4 regions of the Affinirhizobium pseudoryzae genome follow, and region 2 is predicted to be linked to each of the others. Evidence: predicted binding sites of a transcription regulator. Region 2 holds the regulator's gene; each other region holds the start of a gene.
The links. The regulator PhoB, encoded in region 2, activates phosphate uptake and scavenging genes when phosphate is short. The targets are predictions, from matches to a motif close to TGTCATNNANCTGTCAT.

Region 1: the regulator PhoB is predicted to act here: its motif matches at 2,677-2,693, upstream of phnF (phosphonate metabolism transcriptional regulator PhnF).
Region 3: the regulator PhoB is predicted to act here: its motif matches at 1,809-1,825, upstream of G6N78_RS06450 (DUF2794 domain-containing protein).
Region 4: the regulator PhoB is predicted to act here: its motif matches at 1,194-1,210, upstream of ugpB (sn-glycerol-3-phosphate ABC transporter substrate-binding protein UgpB).

Annotation. Positions count from the first base shown of each region.
Region 1 covers NZ_CP049241.1:2,695,201-2,699,459, forward strand. Annotated here, with positions in the region: gene G6N78_RS13030 (carbon-phosphorus lyase complex subunit PhnI) at 1-832, opposite strand, end outside; gene phnH (phosphonate C-P lyase system protein PhnH) at 832-1,401, opposite strand; gene G6N78_RS13040 (phosphonate C-P lyase system protein PhnG) at 1,404-1,862, opposite strand; gene phnF (phosphonate metabolism transcriptional regulator PhnF) at 1,887-2,630, opposite strand; gene G6N78_RS13050 (polysaccharide deacetylase family protein) at 2,823-3,701, opposite strand; gene G6N78_RS13055 (dipeptide ABC transporter ATP-binding protein) at 3,721-4,259, opposite strand, start outside.
Region 2 covers NZ_CP049241.1:699,787-704,045, forward strand. Annotated here, with positions in the region: gene argF (ornithine carbamoyltransferase) at 1-226, opposite strand, end outside; gene G6N78_RS03415 (aspartate aminotransferase family protein) at 280-1,476, opposite strand; gene G6N78_RS03420 (GcrA family cell cycle regulator) at 1,894-2,457, shown strand; gene phoB (phosphate regulon transcriptional regulator PhoB) at 2,583-3,266, opposite strand; gene phoU (phosphate signaling complex protein PhoU) at 3,305-4,018, opposite strand; gene pstB (phosphate ABC transporter ATP-binding protein PstB) at 4,072-4,259, opposite strand, start outside.
Region 3 covers NZ_CP049241.1:1,304,914-1,309,172, reverse strand. Annotated here, with positions in the region: gene acnA (aconitate hydratase AcnA) at 1-620, shown strand, start outside; gene G6N78_RS06455 (DUF1223 domain-containing protein) at 840-1,559, shown strand; gene G6N78_RS06450 (DUF2794 domain-containing protein) at 1,843-2,229, shown strand; gene G6N78_RS06445 (GNAT family N-acetyltransferase) at 2,256-2,801, opposite strand; gene G6N78_RS06440 (Bax inhibitor-1/YccA family protein) at 2,949-3,680, opposite strand; gene G6N78_RS06435 (ABC transporter permease) at 3,876-4,259, opposite strand, start outside.
Region 4 covers NZ_CP049241.1:846,166-850,424, reverse strand. Annotated here, with positions in the region: gene rsmI (16S rRNA (cytidine(1402)-2'-O)-methyltransferase) at 1-801, shown strand, start outside; gene G6N78_RS04160 (YraN family protein) at 791-1,159, shown strand; gene ugpB (sn-glycerol-3-phosphate ABC transporter substrate-binding protein UgpB) at 1,286-2,605, shown strand; gene ugpA (sn-glycerol-3-phosphate ABC transporter permease UgpA) at 2,684-3,568, shown strand; gene ugpE (sn-glycerol-3-phosphate ABC transporter permease UgpE) at 3,578-4,259, shown strand, end outside.

The DNA.
Region 1 (4,259 bases), 1.7 Mb from region 2:
TCCAGCCGAGCGTGGCGCAGAAGCCGAGGTCGAGCTTGCCGGACTTGCCCTTGTTGGTGACTTCAGCCTGGGAAACTTTGACACGACCGCCGGAGAAAATCGTTCCACGCGGGTGGCGCACCTTGAGCTCCGCCTCGGCAAGACGCAATTCGTTGACGGTCGGATGGGCGTTGCCATACCCGCGCATCGCCGAATAACCGAGCGCCAGCACGCCGCCGGTATCGGCACGCGCGAGGCTTTGCAGCGTGTGCGCCCGTTTGGCGGGGAAGAGCAGCGGTTCGCGTGTCAGGTCCGGAATGTCGTCCGGGGCAACGGGCGCGGCAGGAACATCGGCTACCAGTCCGACGGACTTCTGCCAGGCAGCAAGTGACGGCTGACGGGCCGGCGCGGGGCGGGCCGCCGGTTCCACCGGGGTTGGAACGAATGGCTGGCCCTCCAGCACGCCGGTTGCCAGCAGGCGGTGCGAATAGTCAAGCGTGGGCCCCAGGATCTGTCCGCCCGGAATATCCTTGAAGGCGGCGGAGATGCGCCGCACCGTGAACAGGTCCTCCTGTCTCACCGGCTCCGCGATCGCAAGGCGCGGCTGGGTGGTGCGCCAGGCGCGCAGCAGAAGGACGGCTTCGTAGAGGTCGCCACCGGACTGCGCCAGCGCCAGCGCCGCCAGATCCGGCTCATACAGCGAGGCTTCGCCCATCACCCGGTCGATCAGCCAGGGCAGCGACTGGCGGATCGCCGTCACGCGCTGTGCGTCGATCTCGCCGAGATCGGCCCGGTAAAGCCTCTCGGACTGGTCTATGGCGCGTTCGCCGCCACGGGTTGCCACATAGGCCATCACAGCACCTCAATCATTGTGGATCGCGGCAGGCCGAGCACTTGGTCGCCGTCGATCAGGAAGAGTTCGAAGCCGGTCGGATACAGGCAGCGGTCGCTCCGGATCGCCCAGACATCGTCCGGGATGCCTCCGATCCGGATCTCCACTTTGCCGTCGATGCCGGGACCCGACAGGCGAAGACCGCGACCGTGGCCAATCGTGGCTGAGGCAAAAACGGTTGCCCCTTCGTCCGGATACAGGTGGGAGCCTGTCGGCACATCGTCGAGAGCGGCAAGGCCGGCAGGTGTATCGAGCGCGAGGAAGGCGTGATCTGCCTGCGCCGCCGATGCGAGGCAGGCGCCGGTTGCGGCGATCCTTTCGGCAAGACCGGCATCGCTCGCAAAAACCCGGCATTCCCGGTCCACAAGGGCTTCTGCAACGGCAAAAGGATCGTTTTCCGGCAGCTGCCGGATGGTGCCTGGCCGCGCGAGCGCCCACATCAGCGCGTCATAGGTGGCGTTTGCGCGTGTCTCTGCGGCATTGCGAACCGGCACGACAGGGGCCGAGCGTTGGTTGAGGCTTTGGGTCACGATCAGAAGGTCTCCATCTCGACGCGCGTCGCCTCGACGGCACGCAGACGCTCTTCGTCTGCTGCCCGAATGCGCGTGGCTTGCGTCGCAATGAAATGGCCGAGACGCTCTTCGTCCGTTCCCGCCATCGCGGCGGCGTCGATCACGGCCATGGCCATGGCGCGCTCGAGATCGCGGCCGATCACCATGCCGTAGCCTTCGATCGGCCTATCCTTCAGGCGGATATGCGCTTCTGCGACAAGCACCTCACCCAGATGAAAATCGGTGGAGGCAACGGTGTCGCGCAGGGGGAGCATGACGAGGCCGGTGCGGCTTTGAACCACCTCGATCTCGCCGAGGAGGGGAAGCACACCCTCTGCAAAACCCTTCAGCAGGCCATCATCGGCCCGCGCCAGAGTATTCAAGAGATGGGCATGGGGAGGCATTCCGGCGCTGATGACGCCGGTCATTTCATCACTCATCGTTCGTCCTTTCGCGGGCCGACCCTAGCCTTGGGAGGAGGGGGAGGGATCGGGGTCGTCGAGGGTATCAATACTGAACTGCACGCGGTCTCCGGCCCAGACGGCTTCCGAATAGCCGATTGCCCGCCCGTCGGCGGTCACGTCGGTCTTGGTCAGCACCATGACGGGATGATCGACATGCTGGCTGAGCAGTCGCGCCTCGTCCGGTTCCGGCCGCCGCGTGAAGATGGTCGTGCGTTTGCGGAAATAGTCCGTGATGCCGTGGTCGCGGTAGATTTCGGTGACGGAGGTGCCCGTTGCGCGCCGGGCGCCGAGATCCGGAAAGAGTGCCGCTTCGTGGAAGGCCATGCCGAGATTGATCGGCACGCCATCGGCAAAACTGCGGCGCAGGATGCGGTGAACGAGCGTTTCTTCGGCGAGGCCAAGCGCCTGCGCCACCCGTGCCGGGGCCGGGATGATTTTCGCCGAGAGATGCTCGCCGGTCGGCGCTATGCCCTGCTCCAGAAGGTTTTGCCGAAACCGCGTGCGCCGCCCGATCTGGTAGGTGATGAGCGGCGCGGCCTCGACAAAGGTGCCGCGGCCCTGTTCGACCCTGAGCTTGCCCTCGACCGCCAGCGCCGAAACCGCGCGCCGCACCGAGTGGCGCCCTGCGCCGAATGCGGCGCAGAGTTCCGGCTCCGTCGGCAGGCGCGCGCCGGGCGCAAGCTTGCCCGAGGCGATATCGCCGGCGAGGCGGTCTCTGATGATCTGCCAACTGTCTCTTTGCATGCACGTCGTCCGATTCATTCGAATGAATCTGGAATAGCGCAATCGTATGACGTGGCGATGACGCCCTCGGAAAAGGGGACAGCGCAGGAGAGTGGCATTCTGCCGATGCACGCGCACCCAAAGGGTGAACCCTAAGAGGCCATCACGCGTCGGTTGGCAAGACGGCGCGACGAGCTGGGGCTGACGGGATTGCTAGCCGTCTTCCTTCACGAAGCGGGCGATATCGGCATGGGTGCCGAACCAGACATCGTCATGATCCTGGATATGGCGGATCAGCTCTTCGAGGATGAAGATCCGCGAGCGGTAGCCGGTCACATGCGGGTGCATGGTGAGCAGAAAGAGGCCGCCCTCCTTGTAGGCGCGGTCGAATTCCCGCTTGAAGATGTCGAGCACGGCGGGGGGCGGCGTATAGGGCCGGTGGGCGGTGAACCGGTTCATGTTGAAATAGACCGCATCGTCGCGGATCCATTCCACCGGCAATTCCACCATGCCGGTCGGTTCGCCATCCTCGACAAGCTCGTAAGGGTCGTCGTCGGCCATCAGCGAGCTGTCGTAAAGCAGGCCGAGTTCGCGCTCGATCTGCAGCGTCACCGGTGAAAAATCCCAGGACGGGGTTCGCATGCCGACGGCGCGCACGCCGGTGATCTTTTCCAGCGTGTCGGCAGCGCGCAGATGCAGTTCGCGCTCCTTTTCGGGCGGCACCTTGGTATTGACCTCGTGGATCCAGCCATGCAGGCCGATCTCATGGCCCTCGGCGATCACCTGTCGTTGTTCATCCGGGTAGAGCAGCGCGGCAACGGCGGGCACGAAGAAGGTGGCCGGAACCTGTGCCGCACGAAGCGTTTCGAGGATGCGCGGCACGCCGACCCGGTTGCCATACTGCCCTTGCGACAGGCGGCCGATGGATTCGCCGCCGTCGCGCAGTTCATTGGTCTCGTGATCGCTGTCAAAGGAAAGGGCGACAGCGCAGCGGGCGCCGCCTTTCCAGACCTTCGGTTTCAGCGAGCGTCCGGCGCGCACTTTGTCGACCTTGCCGCGCCACGTTGCTTCGTCCCATTGCCAGGGTTCCATTGCCACTCGTCCTTCCGGGTTATTCTGCAGCCATCGGCAGCACGGGAACGGCTGCCAGCAGGCGCTTGGTGTAGTCGTGCTGCGGATCGGCATAGATTGCGCCAGCCTCGCCTTCCTCGACGATCCGCCCGCGATACATGATGGCGACGCGATCGCAGAGGTGACGCACGACCGACAGGTCATGGCTGATGAAGATCAGCGACAGGTCGAGCTCCGATCGCAACCGGATGAGCAGGTTGATGATCTGCGCCTGGATCGACACGTCAAGGGACGCGACCGGCTCGTCGCAGACAACGACATCCGGCTGCATGGCAAGCGCGCGGGCAATGGCGATGCGCTGTCTCTGCCCGCCGGAAAACTGATGCGGGAAGCGGTTGGCGAAGGCCGGATCAAGGCCGACCGCCGCCAGCCAGTCCGCCACATAGCGCCCGGCTTCGGACCGCGTGACAAGCTTGTGGGCAAGCGGTCCCTCCGCCACGATGTCGCCGATGCGCATGCGGCCGTTGAGAGAGGCAAAGGGATCCTGGAAGATCGTCTGAACGCGGGTGGTGATCTTCG
Region 2 (4,259 bases):
ACAGGAACAGCGTTTCGCCGCCGAGCTGGCGCATGCCGACATCGAAGGAGACGCGGGTGCGGGTGGACGGCTTCTCGAAGATCATCGCCAGCACCTTGCCGGCGAGCGGCTTGTCGGCCGTGCCAGCTTTGGTCGCGCGTTTGCGCGTCAGCGCATCATCGAGAATGGTACGCAGATCCCCTGACGAAAGTGCCGAGAGGTCGAGAAAATGCTTGGGTGATGCCATGATCCGTTCCATCCGGGGCGCCATCCGGCGGCCCGCTTTTTCCGAAAAGGCCGTCAGGCCGACTTCTTCAACTGTTCACTCTGAAGCTTTTCCGCAGCGCGTTCGATACGGGCAATGCCTTCGCGGGCCTCTTCCGCCGTCACGACCAGCGGCGGCAGCAGACGAATGACATTGTCACCGGCCGGAACGCCGAGGATATGTTCGTCGCGCATTGCGGTCACAAGCTCGCCGGCCGGAACGCGCGCCTTGATGCCGAGCATCAGGCCTTCGCCACGGATCTCCTCGATCACGCCGGGGAAGCGATCCTTGAGTGCCGCAAGGCCCTGACGGAAGACGAGTGCCACGTCGTTGACATTCTGCAGGAAGCCATCGGCCAGGATGACATCGAGCACGGCATTGCCGACGGCCATGGCGAGCGGATTGCCACCATAGGTGGTGCCGTGCACGCCGGGCTTCATGCCGGAGGCGGCTTCCGCCGTCGCAAGGCAGGCGCCGAACGGGAAACCACCGCCGATCCCCTTGGCCACCGCCATGATATCCGGGGTGACACCCGACCATTCATGCGCGAAGAACTTGCCGGTCCGACCGACGCCCGTCTGCACCTCATCGAACATCAGCAACAGGCCGTGTTCATCGCACAGGTTGCGCAGTTCGCGCAGGAATTCCTTGGTCACGACCCGGATGCCGCCCTCGCCCTGGATCGGCTCGATCAGCAGGGCTGCGGTGTGTTCCGTGATCGCCGCCTTCAGCGCATCCAGATCCCCAAAGGGCACCTGGTCAAAACCCGGCGCCTTGGGGCCGAAGCCTTCCAGGTACTTTTCCTGACCGCCGGCTGCGATCGTCGCGATGGTCCGGCCGTGGAAGGCGCCTTCAAAGGTGATGATGTGGAATTTTTCCGGATAGCCCTTGGAATAATGGTAGCGCCGCGCCGTCTTGATGGCGCATTCCAGCGCTTCGGCACCCGAATTGGTGAAGAACACCTTGTCGGCGAAGGTGGCATCCGCCAGCCGGCGGGCCAGCCGCTCCTGGTCCGGGATCTCGTAAAGGTTCGACAGGTGCCAGACCTTGTCCGCCTGATCCTTCAGGGCCGCGACAAGATGCGGGTTGGAATGACCACACGAGGTCACGGCCACGCCTGCGCCGAAATCGAGATATCGCTCGCCCGTTTCCGTCACGAGCCAGACACCCTCGCCGCGCACGAAACGCAGTGGTGCCCTTGCAAACGTGTCGAAAAGCGCAGCTTCAGCCATGGCGATGCACTCCTTCAGGCATACTGTCCAGAACAGGCAGCCGGGGCCGCCAGAAATCAAAAATGCCGCCTCAAAGGGCGGCAGGCGCACTATCCGCATTTCATCCCGCGCTGTCAACAAAAGCGTGGATTCCGCGTCGATTCACGCCGCGGAAGCCCGCTTGGCGCCCCTTGCGGCAGCTGTGACAAAAATGACTCTATGCGGCAGCAAGTTGGGGAAAACCCGGAAATCGATTCGCGACGATTCCGGCGACTCTTGTCAGCGAGTCCGCCGCCCATTAGGTTAAAGATCAATTACTAGACTGCATGCGGCGGAACTAGTCACCAAAAGTATAGATGTAGTATGCGCGGCGAATTACGTTCGCCGTAACGGTGAGAGATTCTGTCTTGCTGGGTGTGCTCAAGGCGGAGAGACAGCATGAATTGGGATGACGAACGCGTCGAACGACTGAAAAGGTTGTGGGCGGAAGGACTGAGCGCGAGCCAGATTGCCGCGCAACTGGGCGGCGTGAGCCGCAACGCGGTCATCGGCAAGGTGCACCGGCTGTGCCTTCCGGGACGTGTGAAGGCAGGCGGAAACGCCCAGCAGAACCGGACGCAGAAGCGCACCACCCCTGCACCGCGCCCCACCACCTACAATGCCCGCCCGACGGCGGCGACGGCCCCTGGCGCGGCCACGCGCACGGTGACCCGCTCTGTCGGCGCCACGATGGTGAAGGAAGAGATCGAACTCACCATTCTCGAAACGCAGGAACCGGTCACCACGACGAACGTCATCGTTCCGATGGCACGCCGCCTGGCGCTGACGGAACTGACGGAGCGCACCTGCAAGTGGCCGGTCGGCGACCCGCTGAAGGACGATTTCCACTTCTGCGGCGCAGAATCCGGCGAAAGCTCGCCCTACTGCAAATACCACGCCCGCCTGGCCTACCAGCCGGTGAACGAGCGCCGCCGCGCCGCCAATGCGGTCGCCCGCGGCTGATCATTCCAGCGCATCTCGAAGAAAGCGGGTACGAGGCCCGCTTTTTTTGTGCCCGGATTTTGGAGGGAGCCAACAAAAAACCCGGCACGAGGCCGGGTTCGATGGTGGAGATCAGGCGCGAGGGTTCACGCTTCCATGGAATAACCGGCACCGCGGACGGTGCGGATGACATCCTGCATGTTGGAAAAGTTCAGCGCCTTGCGCAGCCGTCCGACATGCACATCGACGGTGCGTTCGTCCACGTAGATGTCGTGGCCCCAGACACCATCGAGCAGTTGCGAGCGGGAAAAGACGCGACCGGGCGAGGCCATCAGGAATTCCAGCAGCCGGAATTCGGTCGGCCCCAGACGCACCTCGCGGCTCTTGCGGTGGACGCGATGCGTTTCGCGATCGAGTTCGATATCGCCGCAGCGCAGAACCGAGGAGAGCACCTCCGGCCGGGCCCTTCGCAACATCGCTTTCACCCGCGCCATCAGTTCCGGCGTCGAGAAGGGTTTGACGACATAATCGTCGGCACCGGTTGCCAGACCGCGCACGCGTTCGCTCTCCTCACCACGCGCCGTCAGCATGATGATCGGCAGGCGCTCGGTTTCCGGGCGCATCCGCAGGCGGCGGCAAAGCTCGATGCCGGATACGCCGGGCAACATCCAGTCGAGGATCAGGAGATCCGGCAGCCGCTCCTGCAGGCGGATTTCCGCCTCGTCACCGCGCAGGATGGTTTCCACCTCATACCCCTCGGCCTCGAGGTTATAGCGAAGAAGCACGCTCAGCGCTTCTTCATCCTCAACAACCGCAATTTTCGGCAGCATGGTTCATGCACTCCTGAAAGCAGGCGCCGGTAGCGCCCTTACTCTGCCACTGCGCCCAGCGTGTTCGACGTGTCGTCCTTCGGGCGTTCGCCTTCGGGGGCAGCGCCAGTTGCGATGTAATAGATCGTCTCGGCAATATTGGTGGCATGGTCGCCGATGCGCTCGATGTTCTTGGCGCAGAAGAGGAGATGGGTGCAGGTGGTGATGTTGCGCGGATCTTCCATCATGTAGGTGAGGAGTTCGCGGAACAGCGAGGTGTACATCGCGTCGATCTCTTCATCGCGCAGGCGGATGGCTTCCGCCTTCTGCACCGAGCGGTTGGAGAAGACGTCGAGCACTTCCTTGAGCTGGACGAGGGCCAGATCGGAGAGATGTTCCAAACCGCGTGCGAGCTTGCGCGGCACGCCGGTGCCCTGAACGGCGATCACGCGCTTGGCAGTGTTCTTGCCGAGGTCGCCGACGCGTTCCAGGTCGGAGGCGATGCGCAGCACGCCGATGATTTCGCGCAGGTCTCCGGCCACCGGCTGGCGGCGGGCGATCGTGATGATGGCCTTCTCCTGGATCTCGCGCTCGGCGGTATCGAGGATCACGTCGTCGGAGATGACCTTCTGGGCAAGTGCACCATCGGAATTGACGAGCGCGCGAACGGCATCGCCGCACATCTGTTCGGCAAGGCCGCCCATTTCGGAGATGCGGCGGTTCAGGTATTTCAGGTCTTCGTCATAGGCCGAGAGAATATGGCTGGGGGACATGGTTTGTCATCCTCGGATCAAGGGTTGTCAGCGGAAGGCGGATCGGCGCGGCATCAGCCGAAGCGACCCATGATGTAATCCTGCGTGCGCTGATCATCCGGGTTGGTGAACATCTTGTCGGTGTCGTTCTCTTCGACCAGCAGGCCGAGGTGGAACATAGCCGTGCGCTGGGACACACGCGCCGCCTGCTGCATGGAATGCGTGACGATGACGATGGTGAAGTTGGTGCGCAGTTCGTGGA
Region 3 (4,259 bases), 610 kb from region 2:
CCGGTGCCTACCTCATCGGCAATGGCGTCTCGGTTGCGGACTTCAACCAGTACGGCACGCGCCGTGGCAACCATGAAGTGATGATGCGCGGCACGTTCGCCAACATCCGCATCCGCAACTTCATGCTCGGCCCGAACGGCAAGGAAGGCGGTTACACCGTCCACTATCCGTCCAAGGAAGAGATGTCGATCTACGACGCGGCCATGAAGTACAAGGCCGAGGGCGTTCCGCTCGTCATCTTCGCCGGTGTCGAATACGGCAACGGCTCCTCGCGTGACTGGGCTGCCAAGGGCACCAACCTGCTCGGCGTGCGCGCCGTGATCGCCCAGTCCTTCGAGCGTATCCACCGTTCGAACCTCGTCGGCATGGGCGTCGTTCCCTTTGTCTTCGAAGAGGGCATGAGCTGGCAGAGCCTGGATCTGAAGGGTGACGAGACCGTCACCATCGAAGGCCTCAACGGCGAGATCAAGCCGCGCGAATGGAAGACGGCCAAGATCACCTATGCGGATGGGTCCGTGAAGGAGATCAAGATCCTCTGCCGCATCGATACGCTGGATGAGGTCACCTACGTCAACAATGGCGGCATCCTGCAGACGGTTCTGCGCGATCTCGCGGCCTGAATCGTGAAAAACTGATCGTGAAGCCGCCGGGCAGACTTGCTCGGCGGCTTTTTTATGCGCAATTTCCTGATCGGCGGGGTCTCACCCGCTTGTGACTTCCGATTGATGAACGGGACGGGTTAGGTTTGACCCGACCCAAACTGCCTCGTGCAACGAAGACTTGTGATGCCTCTCGGAAATTCCCACCTGCTGACAGCCCGTTGCGGCACCCTGCTGCTGATGGCCCTGTTCTTTTGCGGCAACGCATGGGCAGGCGATGTTGCTTCGCCGAAGGGCGTTGTTGAACTGTTTACCTCTCAGGGTTGTGTCTCCTGTCCGCCGGCCGATGCTGCGCTGAAGAAACTCGTTCAGCAGGGTGATGTGGTGGCTCTGTCCTACCACGTCGATTACTGGAACTACCTCGGCTGGACCGACACGCTGAGCTCCAAGGAGAACACCGAACGCCAGTATGGCTACGCGCATTCCATGGGGCGCAGCGGCGTCTACACCCCCCAGGCCATCATCAATGGCCGCCAGCATGTGAAGGGCATGGATCTTCCCGCCATCAATACGCTGGTGGAGGACATGACCGGCAAGGGCGAAGGCATGAGGGTGCCGGTCGCAGTCCGCATGCAGGATGACCAGATGGTCATCGACATCGGCGCCGGTGAGGGGCGTGCGGATATCGTGGTCGCCTACTTCACCAAGAAGGAAGAGGTCGAGGTGCAGCGCGGCGAAAACAGCGGCCGCACCATGGAATACTGGCACAGCGTTTACGACGTGCAGACGGTCGGCATGTGGGATGGAAAGCCACAGAAGATCACGCTGCCGGCAAAGACACTCGGACGGACGAAGAAGGATGGGTGCGCCGTGCTTCTGCAGACCTCCAGCCCGAAGGGCGAGCCGGCGGCGATCCTCGGTGCCACGCTGATCATGGCGGGCCGCAAGCGGCACGATTGAGGGCCGGTGAGAAAGGTCCGGCCCTTGGCGATGGGGGCTGGGGGTAAGGTCAACGCCAAGGACCGGCCCGGTCTGGCGCGGGGCGCCAGCTGGATAACAGGAAGACTGCCCTGCGAATCCGGCGTCTGTTTGTTCGAATTCGGGCAAACACCGGAAACAATGTCAGATTTAATCGGCCCCTCTGGGACCTTCCCGGGACGATCGGCGTTTCCGCTTCGTCGCTTGCATTTTGCCCCCAGTCGGGCACACTGTCATGGAAGTGTTACAAGGCTTGGGAGCTTTGATGACTGATCAGCCGGATTTAAACGCGCCGGGTTCATCCTCGGCAAATGTCGTCGTCGATCTCGGTCAATACCGCCAGAACCTGGATCCGATCCCTGTCACGTTCCACCGCCGTGAACTCGATGCGATTCTTCGTATCTATGGCCGCATGGTGGGCGAAGGCGAGTGGAAGGACTACGCCATCGACCATATGAAGGACAAGGCGGTCTTTTCCATCTTCAAACGCTCGGGCGAGATGCCGCTCTTCCGCATCGAGAAAAACCCGAAGCTTTCTGCCAAGCAGGGTGCCTATAGCGTCGTCAACACGCACGGCATGATCCTCAAGCGCGGCCATGAGTTGCCGCAGGTGCTCAAGGTCTTCGACAAGGTTCTGAAGCTCGTCGAATAGGCCGGCCGCACCGCAGGAGGTCTGGCTCAGCCCCCGCCGGGGCGAATCGCACCGGGCGGTGTGGCGTTGCCATCCCCCAGCTCACGCTGCATGAAGACCGTATCCAGCCAGCGCTCGTGTTTGAAGCCGGTGCCGGTCAGCGTTCCGACCATCCGGAAACCGAGTGCTGCATGCAGCGCGCAGGAGGCTTCGCTGGCACCACCGATAACCGCCACCATCTGGCGGAAGCCGGCGCCCGTGCAACGGGCCACCAGTTCCTTCAGCAGGGCCTTGCCGATCCCGCGTCCACGGGCCTCAGGGGCGAGATAGATGGAATCCTCCACCAGCCATCGATAGGCCGGGCGGGTGCGGAAGGCCGAAGCATAGGCGTAACCCAGAAGCGTGCCGTCCCTGTCGATGGCGGCGATGTAGGGATACCCCTTGTCCAAGATCGCCTCGAAACGGGCGTGCATCTCGGCCTCATCCGGCGGATCAAGCTCATAGCTTGCCGTTCCGTTGAGAACGCTGTCGCGATAGATGGCGGTGATGGCGGGAAGGTCAGACGCGGTCGCGTCGCGCAGGAGAAATGTCATGGAAGCTTGCAAATTCAATCAATCGGACGATGGCCAACGCTAAGCCTCGTCCGGCCTGATGACAATCCCGTGATCGCCGCAATGCGAAAGCCGACGAAAAAAGGCGGCCCGAGAGCCGCCTTTCTAAAGGTGTACCTGGTATCCGGTTCAGTTGTTGCGGTTGCCGAGGAACTGCAAGAGGAACATGAACAGGTTGACGAAATCGAGGTAGAGCGTCAGCGCACCCATGATCGCCTTGCGACCCATGACGGCTGCGTCGTCGCCATCGAAGTACATTTCCTTGATCTTCTGTGTATCGTAAGCGGTGAGGCCCGCGAAGATCAGTACGCCGAGCACGGAGATGGCAAAGCCAAGCGCCGAAGAGGCGAGGAAGATGTTGACGATCGAGGCGATGATCAGGCCGAACAGACCCATGATCATGAACGAACCCATCGCCGTCAGGTTACGCTTCGTGGTGTAGCCGTAGAGTGAGAGGGCACCGAACGAAGCCGCCGTGACGAAGAAGGTCTGCACGATGCTCTGGCCGGTGAAGACCAGGAAGATCGACGAGAGGGAAAGGCCCATCAGCGCGGCATAGATCCAGAAGGTCGTCTGCGCGGCGGAGACCGACATGCGGTTGATCCGGAAGCTCAGGAAAAAGACCATTCCCAGCGGGGCGAGCATGACCACCCACTTCAGCGGGCTCGCATAAAGCGCCGTACCGAATGCGGTCAGCTGACCGCCATCGACGGCAAGCTGCCAGGTGCCGAAAGCGGCAAGGCCGGTGATGGCGAGACCGAGCGCCATCAGGTTATAGACCTTCAGCATGTAGGTGCGCAGGCCTTCATCGATCATCGCGCCGGTCTGGGCGCGGGTCTGGTAGTTAAAGCGGTCAGACATGGTGTCCTCTCAAAGCCCCGATGTTGCTACGGTGTCGAGCCCGGTTGGCCCTGGCGCCGCTGCGGAGCCTCAGCAAGCATGCCCTGAATATGCGCCGTTGGCCGCATGGCTTCAAGTAGCCTCGGCCCGAATCGCGCCGGATTCGCCAAGGTGACAAAGATTTAATGCAGGCCCGGCAAGGTTTTGGTCATTCCGTCACAGCTCGCGCAACACGGGTGCCGCTTTCTGTCCCAGGATTCGCCAGGTCCCGAGAAGGCCGATCCCGACGGTGAGCACCAGGGCGCCGACGACCGTCATGACCGCCACGTCCGGCAGGAAGCTTGCCTCCATCTTCATGATGTTGCTGACGACGAACCAGGCCGAGATGCCGCCCGCGAGCAGTGCAAAGATCGCGGTTGCCAGCCCGAGGATCATGTATTCGTAGCTGAAGGCCCGCATCAGCATAGACCGCGTTCCGCCGAGAGTCTTGAGAATGACGGCATCATGGGTGCGGGCGCGGTTTCCGGAGGCCAAGGCGCCGGCCAGAACCAGCACCGAGGCGATCAAGGCAACGGCGGCCGACGCGCGGATGGCCGTTGC
Region 4 (4,259 bases), 150 kb from region 2:
AATCTGGGTGATATCACGCTTCGGGCACTCGAAACGCTGGCGGGCGCCGATGTGCTGGCCTGCGAGGATACCCGCGTCACCCGCGTGCTGCTCGACCGCTTCGGCATTTCTGGCCGTCCCTTCGCCTATCACGAGCACAATGCCAACGAGGCCGGGCCAAGGCTGATTGCGGCGCTCGATGAGGGCAAGTCCGTCGCGCTTGTTTCGGATGCCGGAACGCCGCTCGTCTCCGATCCGGGGTACCGCCTCGGTCAGCTGGCGCTGGAGGCCGGCCACAAGGTGGTGCCGATCCCCGGTCCCTCCGCGCCGCTCGCCGCCCTCGTCGGCTCCGGCCTGCCGTCCGACGCCTTTTTGTTTGCGGGTTTCCTGCCGGTCAAGGAAAAGGGACGCCGCGACCGGCTGGCGGAACTCTCCAAGATCCCGGCGACGCTGATCTTCTTCGAATCGCCGCACCGGATTGCCGACACGCTGGTCATCGCCGCCGACGTGCTGGGGCCGTCCAGGCCGGCCTGCGTCTGCCGGGAACTGACCAAGACCTTCGAGGAGTTCCGCCGGGGATCGCTCGGCGATCTCGCGGCCCAATATGCCGATGCGACGGTGAAGGGCGAGGTGGTGCTGGTCATCGGCCCGCCGGCCTTTGACGATGTGCCGGCTGCGGTCGATGTCGACGTGATGCTGCGAGAACTTGCCGCCAGCATGCCGGCGACGAAGGCGGCCGCCGAGGCCGCGCGCCTGACTGGCCTGTCGCGCAAGGATCTCTATCAGCGGCTCATCGAATTGAAGGATGGCGATGGCGGCTGACGAGAAAAGGCTGAAGCGGCGGAGGGCGGAGCGCCGCGGGCGCCTTGCCGAATATGCCGCGGCCCTTTTTCTGCGGCTGAAGGGTTACCGAATCCTCGTCATGCGCTATCGCACGCCTTCGGGTGAAATCGATATCATTGCCCGCCGCGGAGATCTTGTTGCCTTCGTCGAAGTGAAAATGCGCCAAGATGCGCGTAATGCCGTGGATGCTGTTGGTCCTGCAACGCAGCATCGCATCCGTGCTGCTTCCAACCATTGGATTTCAAGGCAGTCCAACGCACATCTGCTTTCCTATCGATACGATATTGTTGCAATGCAGCAATGGAAGCTTCCCCGACATTTTGTGGATGCCTTCTGAAAAGCTTGCAAAGCTGTGCAATATCAGGCTCTCCTGTAATGGTGCTGTCATAAATCCTTTAAGGACGCGTCACATAAGGCCGCTAAGCCAGCCACATCCGATCTACCGGAGATAGAGGGAGACACCATGTTCAAGAAGCTCGCATTGGCCGCAGCAGCGCTCGCGCTCTCGGCAACCACCTCGCTCGCAGCAACCGAAGTCACCTGGTGGCACGCCATGGGTGGCGAACTCGGCAAGAAGCTCGAGGAGATCGCCACGAAGTTCAACGAAAGCCAGAGCGACTACAAGGTCGTTCCGGTCTACAAGGGTTCGTATCCGGAAACCCTGACCGCAGCGATCGCTGCGTTCCGCGCCAACCAGCAGCCGGCCATCGTGCAGGTTTTCGAAGTGGGCACGGGCACGATGATGGCCGCCAAGGGCGCCGTCTATCCGGTCTACAAGCTGATGAAGGATGAAGGCGAAGCCTTCGACACGAAGTCTTTCCTCGGTCCGGTCGTCGGGTATTATTCCGATACGGAAGGCAACATCCTGTCGCTGCCGTTCAACTCCTCGACGCCGATCCTCTATTACAACAAGGACGTCTTCAAGAAGGCCGGCCTTGATCCGGAAGTGGCACCGAAGACCTGGAAGGAAGTCGAAGACTTTTCCAAGAAGATCGTCTCTTCCGGCGCTGCTAAGTGCGGCTTCACCTCGGCCTGGATCACCTGGGTTCAGACGGAAAACCTGTCGGCTCTGCACGACCAGCCCTTCGGCACGCTGGAAAACGGCTTCGGCGGCCTGAAGAGCGAGTTCAAGTTCAACGGTCCGGTTCAGGTCAAGCATTGGGCCAACCTGAAGAAGTGGCAGGATGAAGGCCTCTTCAAGTATGGCGGCCCGGTGGGCGGCGATCAGGCAGCGACGATGTTCTACGCCCAGGAATGCGCCATGACGATGAACTCGTCGGCCGGCCGTGCGGGCGTCATCAACAACGCCAAGAACTTCACTCCGGGCTTTGCTCCGCTGCCCTATTATGACGACGTCACGAAGGAGCCGAAGAACTCCATCATCGGCGGCGCGACGCTCTGGGTTCTGAATGGCAAGGACAAGGCCGTCTACAAGGGCGTTGCGAAGTTCTTCTCCTACCTCTCGAAGTCGGAAGTCCAGGCCGACTGGCACCAGTTCACCGGCTACCTGCCGATCACCAACGCGGCCTATGAGCTTGGCAAGAGCCAGGGTTACTACGCCAAGAACCCAGGCTCCGATATCGCTATCGAGCAGATCACCCGCGGCACGCCGAGCGCGAACTCCAAGGGTCTGCGTTTTGGCAACTTCACCCAGGTTCGCACGATCGTGGATGAAGAGTTCCAGTCGCTGCTGGCCGGCAAGAAGGACGCCAAGCAGGCTCTCGACAGCGCCGTCGAGCGCGGCAACAAGCTGCTTCGCGAATTCGAAGCCGCCAATAACTGATCATCGCTGACCCAGAGGGGAGGGGCGGCCGACGGCCGGTCCTCCCTTCCTTTGTCCGGACCAATCTGGCAGGGCTCAATGGATACCAAAAAAACGACCTTCAACAGCCGGCTGCTGCCTTACCTGCTGCTCGCGCCCCAGCTTTTCATCACGCTCGTATTCTTCATCTGGCCGGCGGCGCAGGCGGTGAAGTCCTCCTTCGAGCGGGAAGACCCCTTCGGTCTGTCGACCGTCTTTGTTGGATTTCTGCATTACCAGCGCCTCTTCGAGGATCCGAACTATCTGGATGCCCTGTCGCGGACGGCGGTCTTTGCCGTGTCGGTGACGGCGCTGTCGATGATTCTCGGCCTTGCCTTCGCCGCTGCCGTGGATCGCCTGGTGCGCACCGGCAAGGTCTATACCACGCTGCTCGTCTGGCCCTATGCCGTGGCCCCGGTGGTCGCCGGCGTGTTGTGGTGGTTCCTGTTCAACAGTTCCACGGGCCTCATGCCCTTCTTCCTCGAAAAGATCGGGATCGATTGGGATCATGATCTGAACGGCACCCAGGCGATGATCCTGATCATCATTGCCGCGGCCTGGAAACAGGTATCCTACAATTTCCTGTTTTTCCTCGCCGGCCTTCAGTCCGTGCCGCAATCGCTGATGGAAGCCGCCGCGATCGATGGATCGGGACCGGTGAAGCGCTTCTTCACGATCTCTTTGCCGCTATTGTCGCCCACCACCTTTTTCCTGTTCATCATCAACGTGAACTACACGATGTTTGACACCTTCCCGATCGTCGATGCGACGACGGTGGGCGGTCCGGCACAGGCGACCACGACGCTGGTCTACAAGGTCTACCAGGATGGTTATCTCGGCCTGAACCTCGGCTCGTCCTCGGCGCAGTCGGTTCTCCTGATGATGATCGTGATGGTACTGACCTTCGTGCAGTTCCGTTATGTTGAACGCCGCGTGCAGTATTGAGGGCCGATCATGGTTGAAAACCGCCCCTTCCTGACCTTTCTGACCCATGCCTTCCTGATTCTTGGCTTCGTTCTCGTGGCGCTGCCGGTCTATGTGGCGGTCATCGCCTCGACGCATGACATTTCGACCCTGATGAGCGGCCCCGTACCGCTTCTGCCGGGCTCGCATTTCATCGAGAATTACACCCAGATCCTGACGAGCGCTTCGGCAGCGAACGGCCTGCCGAACTATTCGCACATGGCGTTGAATTCGCTGATCATGGCGCTGGTGATCACCATCGGAAAGATTTCGATCTCGATCATCTCGGCCTTCGCGATCGTCTATTTCCGGTTTCCGCTTCGCCAGCTCGCCTTCTGGATCATCTTCGTGACGTTGATGCTGCCGGTCGAAGTGCGCATCATGCCGACCTACAAGATCGTCGCCGATCTCGGCATGCTGAACTCGTGGGCGGGTCTGACCGTTCCGCTGATCGCGTCCGCCACCGCAACCTTCCTGTTCCGCCAGTTCTTCATGACGGTGCCGGACGAAATGCTGGAAGCGGCGCGCGTGGATGGTGCGGGACCGATGAAGTTCTTCCGCGACATCCTGCTTCCCTTGTCGCGCACGAATATCGGCGCGCTCTCCGTGATCCTGTTCATCTATGGCTGGGTGCAATACCTCTGGCCGCTGCTGGTGACGACGGATCCCGGTT